4 regions of the Paenibacillus nicotianae genome follow, and region 4 is predicted to be linked to each of the others. Evidence: predicted binding sites of a transcription regulator. Region 4 holds the regulator's gene; each other region holds the start of a gene.
What was found. The regulator Rex, encoded in region 4, represses fermentation and respiration genes when NADH is low (regulators of the CRP and FNR family bind a similar motif). The targets are predictions, from matches to a motif close to TTGTGAAATATTTCACAA.
Positions count from the first base shown of each region.

Region 1: the regulator Rex is predicted to act here: its motif matches at 1,078-1,095, upstream of ACFSGI_RS10110 (L-lactate dehydrogenase).
Region 2: the regulator Rex is predicted to act here: its motif matches at 899-916, upstream of nadA (quinolinate synthase NadA).
Region 3: the regulator Rex is predicted to act here: its motif matches at 1,010-1,027, upstream of qoxA (cytochrome aa3 quinol oxidase subunit II).

Region 1 is NZ_JBHUGF010000010.1:1,315,847-1,319,569, forward strand. Features, by position in the region: gene ACFSGI_RS10110 (L-lactate dehydrogenase) at 76-1,011, opposite strand; gene ACFSGI_RS10115 (WD40/YVTN/BNR-like repeat-containing protein) at 1,260-2,573, shown strand; gene ACFSGI_RS10120 (hypothetical protein) at 2,787-2,963, shown strand; gene ACFSGI_RS10125 (SDR family NAD(P)-dependent oxidoreductase) at 3,193-3,723, shown strand, end outside.
Region 2 is NZ_JBHUGF010000002.1:13,781-17,503, reverse strand. Features, by position in the region: gene ftsH (ATP-dependent zinc metalloprotease FtsH) at 1-658, shown strand, start outside; gene nadA (quinolinate synthase NadA) at 939-1,883, shown strand; gene nadB (L-aspartate oxidase) at 1,904-3,547, shown strand; gene nadC (carboxylating nicotinate-nucleotide diphosphorylase) at 3,537-3,723, shown strand, end outside.
Region 3 is NZ_JBHUGF010000006.1:81,990-85,712, reverse strand. Features, by position in the region: gene ACFSGI_RS02790 (glycoside hydrolase family 95 protein) at 1-252, shown strand, start outside; gene ACFSGI_RS02785 (hypothetical protein) at 622-897, shown strand; gene qoxA (cytochrome aa3 quinol oxidase subunit II) at 1,185-2,216, shown strand; gene ACFSGI_RS02775 (cbb3-type cytochrome c oxidase subunit I) at 2,285-3,723, shown strand, end outside.
Region 4 is NZ_JBHUGF010000010.1:757,060-760,782, forward strand. Features, by position in the region: gene dinG (ATP-dependent DNA helicase DinG) at 1-2,129, shown strand, start outside; gene ACFSGI_RS07580 (redox-sensing transcriptional repressor Rex) at 2,126-2,773, shown strand; gene ACFSGI_RS07585 (amidohydrolase) at 2,766-3,723, shown strand, end outside.

The DNA of each region.
Region 1 (3,723 bases), 560 kb from region 4:
GTTATTTGATCGATTGGTACGAGTTAGAGATTTGTCATATGAATAGAAGATAGTCTATAGTTATCTATATACGACTTAAATATCTAGCTGTGCAATCTGATCTTTTAATTTTTGCGCAGAAGCACGTAGTAATTGTTCTTCATGCTCATTCATAGGAATCGGTAGTTTTGCCTGAATACCATCTCGACCGACAATAGCAGGTACACCGAGGTATACGTCAGAGATTCCATGATAATCTTCAAGCAGAGAAGATACATTCAGTACAGCGTGTTCGTTTTGCAAAATTGCTGCTACAATGCGGTCAAGTGCTAAGGCAATCGCATACGATGTAGAGCCTTTGGCATTGATAATTTCATATGCAGCATTTTTAGTATTTTCAAAAATTTCGTTCTGTTTGTCTTCTTCAAAATCAAGTGGAGCTCCTGCAATATTAGACAGACTCCATACAGGCAACTCGGAATCACCGTGTTCTCCGATAATATGAGCATGAATACTACGAGGATCGATTCCTTTTTCTTTACCAATTAAATAACGGAAGCGTGCGCTATCGAGTAATGTACCGGAACCGATCACTCGATTAGATGGCCAGCCGCTTTTTTTCCAGGATACATAACTAAGGATATCTACTGGATTAGTAGCAATCAGTAGAATACCACTATTATTATATTTCGTAATATTCGAAATAATGTCTTCGAAGATGGCTGAGTTCCGATTTAACAAATCAATCCGGGTTTCGCCTGGACGTTGATTTGAACCGGCAGCGATAATGATAATATCTGCGTCTTTGCAATCCGAATAATCACCTGCCCATAGTTTGACGCCGCCAACAAATGGGAGTCCGTGGTTCATATCGAGTGCTTCGCCAAGAGCTTTGTTATGATTTGCGTCAATAAAGACGAGTTCAGACATTCTCTTGTGGAGTAAAAGAGTGTAAGCGGTTGTGGAGCCAACGGCTCCTGTGCCAATAACAACGACACGGTGGGGCTTGGATACAGATTCAGATACTGTCATTTTTTATCATCTCCTTAATTGATTTTTGTTACAGATTCGCTACTATTGTAACGGAAAGCGTGACCAATGTAAAAAGGATCACAAATCTAAAAGAGTATAAAGTGGCTGAAAACCCTGCTAAAACAGCGAAATCTGTAATCGCTTGTAACTTTTCTGTAAACAACCTATGTTCATTTTAGTTTACTCTTATAAGGGTCATGAATAATCGAAATACGATAGCTTTATGTAAGTGCGGAAGGAGAGAAGGAATGAAGTTAACTATGCGCAAAGCGCTTTTCATATGGATCACACTTGTTTTTGTACTTAGTGCTTGTCAATCGTCTACAAGTGAATACGATCCAGCAGCAGACAAAGCATCATCTCAAGAACTTAAAAAAATGCAAACAGAAGATCAAGGGCAGACACTCACCCTTAACCATACAGCAACATCTGATACCAAGCAGGGGGCTCCTGCTGCAAAAGGATATAAGATTCAGACCAGACTTACAGATTTTCAACTGCTTAGTGCTAGTGCAGGTCTTGCGTGGGGTGTAACCCGTAATGAATTACGTATCTATGTTACACAGGACAGCGGAGACACATGGGACAATGTATCTCCTGCTCAAACGGTTACCTTTTCTGAACCGCCTACTTATGGGAAAGATATCTTTTTCCTTAATCAAAATAATGGCTGGGTGATTCGCAATGCGTCTGGTGTAGGAGAAACACTAATTCTGCACACGACCGATGGCGGACAAAATTGGAACTTTGCTACATTAAATGATGAAGCTACTGTATTAGGTATTTATTTTATTGATAGTAGCAATGGTTGGGTAATGACTTCTTTGGATTCATCAAAAGATTCAGAAGATATCCAAGAGAAAGCATTATATACAACGACCGATGGCGGTAATACGTGGAAAAAAATCATGCAAAACACAGGCGTATTTGTCACTGAAGGTTCAACAGCTCAAGCTATTCCACAAGTAGGTAAGCTGGTAGGAATGTCTTTCCGAGATCGAAATAATGGATTTGTCACACTGGAACAACATGGTACACCTCATCTATATATTACAAGCGATGGGGGCAAAACATGGAAAACAGGGCCAGACTTTGATAAAAATAAAAAATTGCCTGCTTGCCATTCATTAACTACAGGAAAACCTCAATTTTTTGGTGATAGCAAAACAGCAGGATGGATGAATATTGGTTGTGTGAAAGATAACCAGACGAGCTACAATGGATACTTTACTCATGATGCAGGGAAGACATGGAACTTTGCTCCATTTGCTTTACAAGCGCAGACCGGAGTAAATCAATCGATGGGACCTACTTTTTTAAATGACAAAATTGGATGGTCTGTCGTCAATGGAGTCGTATACCGCACAGGGAATCAAGGCAAGACGTGGAAAGCTTTACCTGTAAACAATACCTTGCAGAACACGTTAAGCAAATATCCTGAATTGGTTAAATTGCAATTTTTCTCCGCAGATGTAGGCTGGTTGTTAGTTGCCAAAAATGAAGAACGACGTTCTTTGTTGATGCAGACAACAGACGGCGGCAAAACATGGCATGTCTTATAATTAGCTGAAAATAATATAATGCGTAAGTCAAAAAGATCGATGACATTAACCTATCGGGTGCGGTGTCATCGATCTTTTTGCTTGTATAAATAACTCTATTTTAGAACATCAAAAAATAATTTAAAATTTTGTATTGAATGTGAAATAAATCACATTATTATAATATTAAATCAGTTATGCTTGGGATGTAGAAAAAACAAGGAGATGATTAAGATGAGAAACAATACTAATGAGAATCTTACAACGTTTTACATGAACCTTTGCTACACTTGTCTGGATGCTAATGAATGTCGTGAAGAAGAAGCTTGCAAAGCATGTTGGGCAGATCAAGGTGTACTTGATGCCGCTAAAGATGATACTCAGGAGCTTTTACAAGCTTATTATGCATAATCAATTAGCAAATGTACCTGCAAATACAAGTAGACATTCAAAAGGAATTTATATGGGCACTTCATAAAGGAACACACTTCACAGATGGATAAGAAGTGTGTTCCTTTGTTATATTTAGAGTAGCAGATTACATAAGAGCCAAACAGGCGTGTTTCGTAATGGGTTTAATCGTTGAAATAAGCAGTATAGAACAATGATACTTATAGCCGAACTCAAAAGGGGATATATTATGAAATATGCTTCTAAAACAGTTATCGTAACAGGTGCCGCCAAAGGTATCGGTAAAGCCGTAGCCGAAAGTTATGCCGCAGAAGGGGCTACCGTATTTCTAACAGACACGTTAGAGTCTGAAGGTGCTTCAGCCGCCGCTACTATTCGTGAAAGTGGTGGACAGGCGCATTTTTTACCTTGTGATGTACGTAGTGAACAAGATGTGATCGATACTATTCAGGAGATTGTAAATACAACCGGACAGATTGATGTAGTCATTAACAATGCGGGAGTATCTCGCTGGAAATCGCCGTATGAATTAAGTCTGGATGAGTGGGACGATGTAATGAATACCAATGTAAGAGCATGTTTCTTGGTATCTCGCGAAGCTGCTAAAGTGATGCGTGATCATGAGGGTGGTTCGATCGTTAACATTTCCTCAACGCGTGCTCATATGTCTGAGCCTAACTCTGAAGCTTATGCGGCTTCTAAAGGCGGTATTACAGCGATCACGCATGCTTTATCCGTATCGCTAGGGCCTGATCATATT
Region 2 (3,723 bases), on a different contig from region 4:
AGAAGACCGTATGCTTGTAACGAAACAGGAATTGTTGGACAAAGTAACTGGTTTGCTAGGTGGTCGTGTTGCTGAAGAATTATTTATCGGCGAGATTGGTACTGGAGCATACAGTGATTTCCAACAAGCAACTGGTATCGTACGTAGCATGATCGTTGAATACGGTATGAGTGAGAAGCTTGGACCGATGCAATTCGGTACTGCTCAAGGTCAAGTATTCTTGGGTCGTGATATCGGACACGAGCAAAACTATAGTGATAAAATCGCTTATGAAATTGATCAAGAAATGCACCGTTTTATTACGGAATCTTACGAACGTTGCCGCGAATTATTGCAAAAACATTCAAGAGAAATGCATTTGATTGCTCAAACATTGCTTGAAGTAGAAACATTGGATCTAGAGCAAATCAAAGAATTGATTGAAACTGGATCTTTAAGTGATACAAATGGCGATGGTAACACAAGCGGTTCAGGGGAAACACCAGAAGGTGGCGAACCTACTGTAGATACAATTGGTGGTTCTTTGAGTTTGGAGAAAGATAACACTCCATCTACACCTGGATTAGGTAAAGACGGAGATATTCCAAACAGCCCGACCAATGGCCCTGGTGAAGATCGTGGACCAAATGGAACAGGTGGAAGCACACCTACTTCTTAATCAATAATGAAGATGCAACAAATATGAAAGCCCGAAGATGATAATCATCTTCGGGCTTTTTTGTGCGATTAGATCAATGTGCTAATTCACTGATTGACAAATAGCTATGCGATTGTGTACATTATTGGTTGAACATTGATCACAAATTAGACACAAGTTACACGATAGTACGAGATATTTTTCACAAACTTTATAGATAGTAATTTTCTATTCATCTAGAACCTACTTGTCTGTCTAACATTGTGAAATGAATCTCAAACAATGAAAAGGAGTGATTACGATGGAAGCGTTAGCAATGGAAAAGAAAGCAGAACGGGATGCAGAGCTTAAAGAACGTCTTTTACAATTAAAAAAAGAACGCAATGCAATTATTTTGGCTCATTATTATCAACGAGATGAGATTCAAGAAGTAGCTGATTTCCGTGGTGACTCTTTTTTGTTAGCGCAAAAAGCGGCTCAGACTGAAGCCGATACGATTGTCTTTTGTGGGGTTCATTTTATGGGCGAAAGTGCTAAGATTCTAGCACCTAACAAAACAGTGATTATTCCTGATGAGCGTGCAGGTTGTCCGATGGCAGATATGGTCAATGTAGATGGATTACGTCGATTAAAGGAAAAGCATCCCAACGCAAAAGTAGTCACTTATATCAATTCGTCTGCTGAAATTAAAGCCGAAACTGATATTTGCTGTACTTCGGCTAATGCAGTTAAAGTGATCCAATCCGTAGACTCTGATGAAATTATCTGGGTACCTGATAAAAATTTGGGACATTATGTACAACAACATACGGATAAAAAAATGATTATCTGGGAAGGCTACTGCAATACTCATGATATGTTGACCGTCAAAGACGTGATGGAGATGAAAGCGAAATATCCTCAGTCTGAATTTGTAGTTCATCCTGAATGTCGTCCAGACGTAGTCGCATTAGGAGATTTTGTAGGTAGTACTACAGCGATTATCAAATATTGCAAAGAATCACCTTGTCAGGAGTTTATTGTAGGGACAGAAGATGGTACAGGATATCAGCTTCGCAAAGACAGCCCGGATAAAACATTTCGTTTTGCGAGTAAATATTTAGTATGTCCGAATATGAAAGTAAATAATTTAAAAAAATTAGTCAATTGTCTTGAGCAAATGAAACCGCAAATTTATGTACCGCCTGTTGTTGCTGATCAAGCTCGTGTTTCTTTAGAACGGATGCTACAAGTATCTTCATCTTGAATGATTGAGAGGAACCCAAAATGATTCCAAATCGCCTAATCGATTATCAATTGAGTGAATATATTCACAAACAAGTAGATGTTATTATTATCGGTTCAGGAATTGCAGGGCTGTTTGCTGCTATTTTGGCAAGTGAATATAAGCACGTTCTTATGATTACCAAGAAATCGTTGTTAGAAAGTAATACCCGTTATGCTCAGGGCGGGATAGCGGCTGTGATTGCAGCAGATGATTCTCCTCTTTATCATCGTCAAGATACATTACTGGCAGGCGCAGGACTTTGTTCTTCATCTGCGGTAGATGTGCTTGTACAAGAAGGGCCCGCAGGGGTACAAGAATTGATTCGGCTCGGGACTTTATTCGATACGATTGATGGGCAGTTAGAGTTAACCAGAGAAGGAGCGCATAGTCACCGTCGTATTTTACATGCCAATGGTGATTCTACAGGGTATGAGATTGTTAGAGCACTATCTCAACATGTAGCTGAACATCCCCGTATTGAAGTATGGGATGAGCATTTCGCTATAGATTTAATAACAGAACATAATGAATGTACAGGTGTCATCGTCAAGCAACCGGATGATCGCCTAGTCTATGTCCAAGCAGAAGCAACAGTGATTTGTTCAGGAGGTAGTGGGCAGTTATATCAATATACGACGAATCCTGATGTTGCTACAGGCGATGGAGTAGCGATGGCATATCGTGCAGGCGCACAGGTACGAGATATGGAATTTATTCAATTTCATCCGACAGCATTGTGTTATCCAGGTGCACCACGATTTCTAATTTCAGAAGCGTTACGCGGAGAAGGCGCTATTTTACGGAATCGCAAAGGCGAAGCTTTTATGGCAAATTATCATCCGTTACTCGAATTAGCACCACGCGATATTGTAGCTAGAGCGATTATCAGTGAAATGGAAAATGAAGATAGTGCTTTTGTATATCTGGATATTACCCATGAGACAGAAGAAGTACTAAAGCGCCGTTTTCCAACGATTTATGAGACCTGTATGAGTTATGGTTTACAACTTGCTCAAGATTGGATACCGGTAGCACCAGCCGCTCATTATATGATGGGTGGGATCAAAACAGATCTTCAAGGAGCAACCAGTATACAGCGATTATTTGCTTGTGGTGAAGTATCTTCTACGGGTATTCATGGAGCGAATCGGTTAGCTAGTAATTCGTTATCAGAAGCAATTGTTTTTGGAAAAAGAGTCGTACAGCAAATTCTTCAACTGAATCCGCTCGATACTGTACACACAGATTCCTTTTTACCAACATCTAATTTTTTTTATAACAAGAATGTACCTGAATTCACAAAGTCTAGTGAGCAGTGGATCAGCTTGCGATTAGAATTACAACAGATTATGGGACAACATGCAGGGCTTCGTCGCACAGCATCTTCTCTTCAAGACGGATTGAATAAGCTAGAAGCATTAGCAGTTATTTTCGAATACCCTTTGCATACCCGCGAAGCGATAGAACTCGCTAATATGCTCACCTGTGCACTACTTGTTATGCGTTCTGCTCTTTACCGAGAAGAAAGTCGTGGCGGACATTATCGAGAAGATTTTCCAGAACGTAATGATAATCACTGGCAACAACATATTGTACAACAAATTGATCAGGAGCTAACAAAGGAGAGTAGTGATGATGTTTAATGGTTATCAGGAAAATCTTATACAATGGATCAAGTTGTGGCTTCAAGAAGATGTAGGCGCTGGCGATATCACAACAGCTACTACCGTTCCGCAAGGACATATTAGTCGCGCGGTTATTCATGCTAAGCAAGACGGTATACTTGCTGGACTAACGGTTGCAGAATTAGTATTTCATA
Region 3 (3,723 bases), on a different contig from region 4:
GGAATCGTGAAAGGGTTACGTGCGCGTGGTGGATATACGGTAGATATGCACTGGCAACAAGGGCAACTGGTAGAAGTCACAGTAGAATCGCAGTTTCATGGGACATGTCGATTGGTCAGCGCTATTGCTTTGCAACTGGAAGATCCATTAACAGCTTCGACACTGATAGAACCGGATGATCAACAAAGTGATTTTGTGATCGAGTTTACTGCTGAAGCAGGCAGAAGTTACACGTTGCATACAAAAGTATAGACATATGAGCTTTTGAATTACACTATAAATCTATCCATATTTTGATCCTCAGCAGTAGAAAAATATTTTTTCTTCTATATATAAATATATTCTTATTAAATATGTAACTATAAATATATTAAATTAGAGATGAAAAAAGGCGGCATTTTCTGAAGAAGACAGAGAATATCGCCTTTTTGCCGATAAAATAGATGACATTTGACAATAATTTGTACTAAATAAAAGAGAAATAAAAAGAATATAATTAAATAACGAATCAAAAGGGTCAAATTGTGGTAATAGAAACTATAACAAATAGAAACGTAATCTTTAAAGTGCTCCTAGATTGGAGTAACGATGGCTACTAACAGAAGAGGGGAGTGCTTAATCATGGCGACAAATACAAAAGGCCGTTCAAATTCAAATTCACCCGGCAAAAATGCACGTGGATTGACTCGTTTGCTAACAATTATAGGTTGGATTGCTTTTGTTGTTGGTGTAGTAACGATTATTTTGAATATCCAACCATTTAACGATAACAATGCTGGATTGATGATGGGGATCGGATGTGTAGTAGGTAGCGTGTTTATCTACTTTATTGGTAAATCGATCGGTTCAATGCAAGTGCGTAATGAAGAAGGAAAAGAAAGTATCAATGACGATTAAATAGCTCTTTTGCAAATCAAATGAATCTTTTTTTAATTAAATATATGCTCCTTTAAGAATTAATTCTTAAAGGGGCTTTTTTACGGAATCACAATATGATAATATATAAATAATGTGAAAAGATTCACGATAACCTGTTAATAAATTGACAGATTTGTTAACAAGTCAAAAAAACATGGAATTTACACCTTCTATGGATACGCAAATAGCACACTTAGTGTTAACATAGAAATGTGTGGTTTCAATATTATGAACGTCTTAAACGTTATGTGAGAAAGGGGATTAAGATGAACAAAAAACCGGGTTCTCGTCTTATGATGTGGGTTATGATTATTGTGTCGGTTCTGTCATTAGCTTTGACAGTATGGGCGCTTTATGCAGGTAGCCACAATTACTTTGTTCTCGATCCGAAAGGGCCTATTGCAGCAGGACAAAGAGATCTAATCGTGATTTCAACGATTCTAACTGCCATTGTTATTGTTCCGGTAACAATACTCACTTTTGTTATAGTGTGGAGATACCGTGACAAACCAGGCAGAAAGGCAAAATACGATCCGGATTTCAACCACAGCACCAAGCTTGAAACCATCTGGTGGGGGATTCCAATCATCGTTATTGCTGTACTTGGTATTGTAACTGTTCGTTACACCTATGCGTTAGAACCTTCTGTAGCTATTCAATCACAGAAGGAACCTATTACAATCCAAGTCGCATCTATGGACTGGAAATGGTTATTTATGTACCCGGACGAAGGTATTGCTTCTGTGAACTCAATCACAATTCCAGAAGATACTCCTGTACGATTTGAACTGACTTCTGATGCTCCTATGAACTCTTTCTGGGTTCCAGAACTTGGTGGACAAATCTATACGATGTCGGGTATGGCTATGACATTGTATCTACAAGCTGATCATCAAGGAACATTCTTTGGATCAGGTGCTAACTTCAGTGGTGAGCACTTCTCCCAAATGAGATTCGATGTGAATGCTGTATCTGACGAGCAATATCAGACTTGGGTGAACAAAGTAAAAACCGAGTCTAAACCAATGAGTATGGAGACATACCAATCGCTAACGGTTCCTGGAACTGCTGACAAACAAACGTTTTCTGCATTCCCGGAAGGTCTATTCCAACAACTGGTTACCAAATACTTGCCAGGCGGTTTAGCTGGAGCTAAAGATCGTGCTACTCATACAACACCTTCTACTCAGATCAATGAGAAGCAAAGTGAAGAAGGACAAAGTGATATGGGCACAGGCGATCACGATGGCATGGAAATGAATGATCAAGAAAGCACAGACACGAATACTAGCAATTAAATTCAGATTTATTTGAAGTTAGTTGTACCGTAGCGTGTGACATAAAAGACAGGGAAAGGAGCTCCCCGATGCTCGAGAAAATTAAAGATTTTGCATCTGACTTTTTCGTCACCGGCGACCCACTAATTTACGGTGCAGATGTATCTATCGGACTTGCGATGATTGCTATCGTTGTGGGACTCACCTATTTCAAAAAATGGGGCTGGTTGTGGCGTAATTATTTAACAACAGTTGACCACAAAAAAATCGGTATCATGTATATTCTTGCTTCGATTTTGATGTTGTTCCGTGGCGGCGTGGATGCCATTATGATGCGTACTCAACTCGCATTCCCAAATCTCGAATTTTTACATCCTGAACATTATAATCAGGTCTTTACAACGCATGGCGTAGTTATGATCCTGTTTATGGCGATGCCATTTATGTTCGGACTCTTTAATATCGTAGTTCCTCTTCAATTAGGAGCACGCGATGTAGCTTATCCATTTTTGAATGCATTAAGTTTCTGGTTGTTCTTCTTGGGCGCGATGCTATTCAACTTATCTTTCGTTATCGGTGGTTCACCGGATGCAGGTTGGTTGAGTTATCCACCACTATCAGAACTACAGTTTAATCCAGGACCAGGACAGAACTTCTACATCTGGGGTATTCAGATCTCAGGTATTGGTTCCCTTGCAACAGGTATTAACTTCTTAGTAACGATTATCAAAATGCGTGCACCAGGCATGACATTTATGAAAATGCCTATGTTTACATGGTCTGTATTCGCGACATGTATCATTATCATTTTCGCTTTCCCAATTTTGACAGTTACACTAGCACTGTTGTTTATCGATAGGTTTGCGGGGGCTCACTTCTTTACACTCGATGGTGGCGGTAACCCGATGATGTATATCAACTTGATCTGGATGTGGGGTCACCCTGAGGTATACATTGTTATTTTACCGGCGTTCGGTATTTTCTCCGAAATCGTCAGCGTATTCTCACGTAAAAAGCTATTTGGTTACACATCCATGGTATTCGCCATGTTGATTATTGCATTCGTATCGTTCTTTACCTGGGCGCATCACTTCTTCACGATGGGTTCCGGCGCAGATGTTAATGCGTTCTTCGCATTATCAACGATGCTGATTGCAATTCCTACAGGGGTTAAAATCTTTAACTGGTTGTTTACGATGTATCGTGGTCGAATTCGCTTCGATCTGCCGATGCTCTGGACGATCGGATTTATCCCATGTTTTATTATCGGTGGTATGACAGGGGTTCTATTGTCTGTTGCTCCTGCTGACTTCCAGTATCATAACAGTTACTTCCTGATTGCTCACTTCCACCAAGTTCTTATTGGTGGTGTAGTATTCGGTTACTTCGCTGGTATGTACTACTGGTGGCCAAAAATGTTCGGTTTCAAACTGAACGAAACATTAGGTAGATGGGCATTCTGGTTCTGGAACATCGGTTTCTACGTATGTTTCATGCCTCAATACTTGCTCGGTCTAATGGGTATGAC
Region 4 (3,723 bases):
ATCTGCTGCCTCATTACGAAGAACGTGAACCACAGAATCGGATGTTTGAAGAAGTCATCAAAGCGATGACCGATGATAAGCATTTGTTAATCGAAGCAGGAACAGGAACAGGCAAATCGCTAGGTTATTTATTGCCTTCGATTTATCATAGTGTCAAAGAAAACGATCGTGTCATGGTAAGTACGCACACGATTAACTTGCAAGAACAATTGCGAGAACGGGATATCCCATTATTGACTCAAGTTGTACCGTTCGCATTTCGTGCTGCCGTATTCAAAGGACGCCAGCATTATTTGTGTCTGCGCAAATTTGAGCATAAAATAAATACAAAAGAATTTCAAAGTCCCAAAGAAGATGTATTGATTGCGGCTCAAATGATTGTCTGGTTAAATTCGACAGAAACTGGCGATGATGAAGAACTCAATATGGGTAATCGTGGAGCTGACTTCTGGGAAACGGTAGCCAGTGATACCGATTCTTGTCTGGGTCGTGCATGTCCGTGGTTCCGTAAATGTTTTTACCATCGCGCGAAGCATGAAGCAGGAACAGCAGATGTTGTGATTACGAACCATTCCAAATTGTTTACCGATGTCAAAGCAGGACATCAATTGCTTCCTGCCTACGATCGACTTGTGATTGATGAAGCCCATCATTTAGAAGATGTCGCAGGTAAGCACTTGGGTATGCATATGAAATATTTCACATTGGTTCATCCGCTATTACGATTGTTCAAAGACAGCAAAAATGGTCAGTTAGCGATTTTGCGTCAACAATTGGGTTCTTCTGGCAATGAGCGTGGTATGGATTGGGCGATAGCGATCGATAATCTGTATCCTGAAATTGTAGATGTGAAAGAAAACTGGGATAAGTTGAGCGAGTTACTATTTGCTTTATTACCTCAGCGTAGTGATGCTGCTCCAGGAGAAGCAGGGCAGTTTACCTTGCGTCTTTTACCAGAAAAGCAACCGACAGAATGGACTGTGATTACAGAACTTGAAAATCAGATTCATATTGGGCTAAGTCAGTTGATTCGTAAAGGCGAACAGGTAATGAATCAGATCAAAGACAGCGACGAACAGTTAGGTACCGATAGTCTGGTAACAGATGTGTCTGGTTTATTCAAAGACTTAACGGTAGTACGAGATGATCTGCGTCAATTTGTGAAGCTGGAAAGTGCAGATACGGTTTACTGGTATGAAGCTAATGGTAATTACCGTAGTAAGTCTTTGCAGATGTATGCTGTACCGGTTGATGTGAGCAAGCAACTGAAAGAGTACTTTTTTGATAAAAAGAAAAGTATTATTTTGACATCAGCAACATTATCAATCGAAAAGAAATTCCAATATATGATTGAACAACTGGGACTGGTAGAAGCAGAAAAAGAAGGTCGATTGATGACCGAACAGCTATCTTCACCTTTCAATTATCGTGAACAATCGCTATTGTTGATTCCGCGCGATTTCCCAAGTGTCAAAGGCAGTGTGGGTGATGCGTTCTTTGTAGATACATTAGCGAACTCATTGGCGGAGACTGCAAAAGCGACCAATGGACGAATGATGGTGTTATTTACCTCTTATCGGATGCTCAAGCAGGTGTATGAGCCTTTGAAAGAGAAGTTATCACATAGCGATATTGCAGTATTTGGTCAAGGCGTTGATGGAGGAAGTCGTACCAAGCTAACTCGAAGATTTCAAGAGCGCTCGGCTTCGGTCTTGCTCGGTACAAGCAGTTTTTGGGAAGGGGTCGATATTCCAGGCGAAGCATTAACTTGTCTGGCGATCGTGCGTTTACCTTTTCAACCGCCCAATCATCCACTGCTTGAAGCCAAAAGTGAACGGCTTAAAAAAGAAAAGAAAAATCCATTTATGAAATTATCTGTACCGCAAGCAGTTATCCGTTTCAAACAAGGTTTTGGTAGATTAGTACGGACATCTAGTGATCGAGGAATCGTTATTGTCTATGACACTCGTGTGATCGAATCCTATTATGGCAAGCATTTTCTATATTCATTGCCCGGTCCCAAAATGGAACATATGCCTACAGAGCAGATGGTACCCCGTATTACAGAATGGCTTAGCCAGGCCGAACCTGAAAAGGAAACTGTAAATCAAGAGGGGGAGCAAGCATGAAATCCGACAAAATATCAGAAGCAGTCGTGCGAAGACTACCTGTATACCTTCGATACTTGAACGAACTTCACACTCGTGAAGTTCCTACAGTGTCTTCGCAAGAACTGGGACAAAAATTAGATTTGAATCCAGCACAAATTCGCAAAGATTTAGCGTATTTTGGAGATTTTGGACGCAAAGGGATCGGTTATGATGTATCGTATCTGATTGAAAAAATACGTCATATTTTAAAATTAGATCAACAAATTAATGTCGCACTTGTAGGTGCAGGTAATCTAGGGCATGCCCTTTCTAACTATAATATGTATCTCAAAGAAACAATGAAAATTGTAGCTGTTTTTGATTCTCTTGAGCCTAAAGTAGGTTCGATGATCAATACATTAGTCGTGCAACCGATTGAAGAATTGGGAGCAACGATCAAAGAAAAAAGTATTCGTATTGGTATTATTACGGTACCAAATATTGAAGCACAGCGTGTAGCCGATCAGTTGATAGAAGCTGGAATAGAAGCGATTTTGAATTTTGCTCCGATTATTTTGAAAGCTCCACCGCATATTCGTGTGCACACTGCTGATTTTACAACGGATTTATTAAGCCTTGCCTATTATCTGGAAGATGGAAAGGAACATGAAACTAATGAATAATACTTCGAACAAATGGGTTATCAAAAACGGTATGTTTGCTGTAATGAGCGAAGAGAAATCGATGCTTTTTGGACATATGGTGATAGAAGATGGATGGATCACTTATCTTGGAGAAGAAGAACCTGTGATCGAAGAAGGCACGACAGTAGTCGATGGTAATCATTTGTTCTTTATCCCAGGTCTAGTGAACAGTCATGGTCATGCAGCAATGTCGTTGCTACGCGGCTATGGAGACGATCTGGCTCTACAAGTATGGTTACAAGAAAAAATGTGGCCGATGGAAGCGAAATTCACAAGTGACGATGTATACTGGGGAACTGCTTTATCAGTATTAGAAATGTTAAAAGGCGGTACGACTACATTCCTCGATATGTATGACCGCTCAGAACGTGTAGCAGAAGTCGTAGAACAATCCGGTATGCGTGCAGTATTGATGCGTGGTGTAATCGGCTTATGTTCAGAAGAAGAGCAAAAGCAAAAGCTAAAACAATCGATCGACTTTGCACGTGATTGGCATGGTCAAGCAAATGGACGTATTACAACGATGATGTCTCCACACGCACCGTATACTTGTCCACCTGCATACATCGAACAATTTGTACAAGCAGCTCATGATCTGGATTTGCCGCTGCATACACATATGTCTGAGACACTGGCAGAAGTTCAATTAAACGTTACTGATTATGGATTACGTCCTGTAGCTCATTTGGAAAAATTAGGATTTTTCACTCGCCCAGCATTGCTAGCACATGCTGTTCATTTGAATGATGAAGAGATTGAAGTACTTGCTGAAAATAAAGTCGCAATTTCTCATAATCCGGGCAGTAACCTCAAATTAGCAAGTGGAGTAGCACGTGTACCTGATTTGTTGCGTGCAGGCGTTGTCGTTTCTTTGGGTACAGATGGCCCGGCAAGTAATAATAACCTGGATATGTTTGAAGAAATGCGTT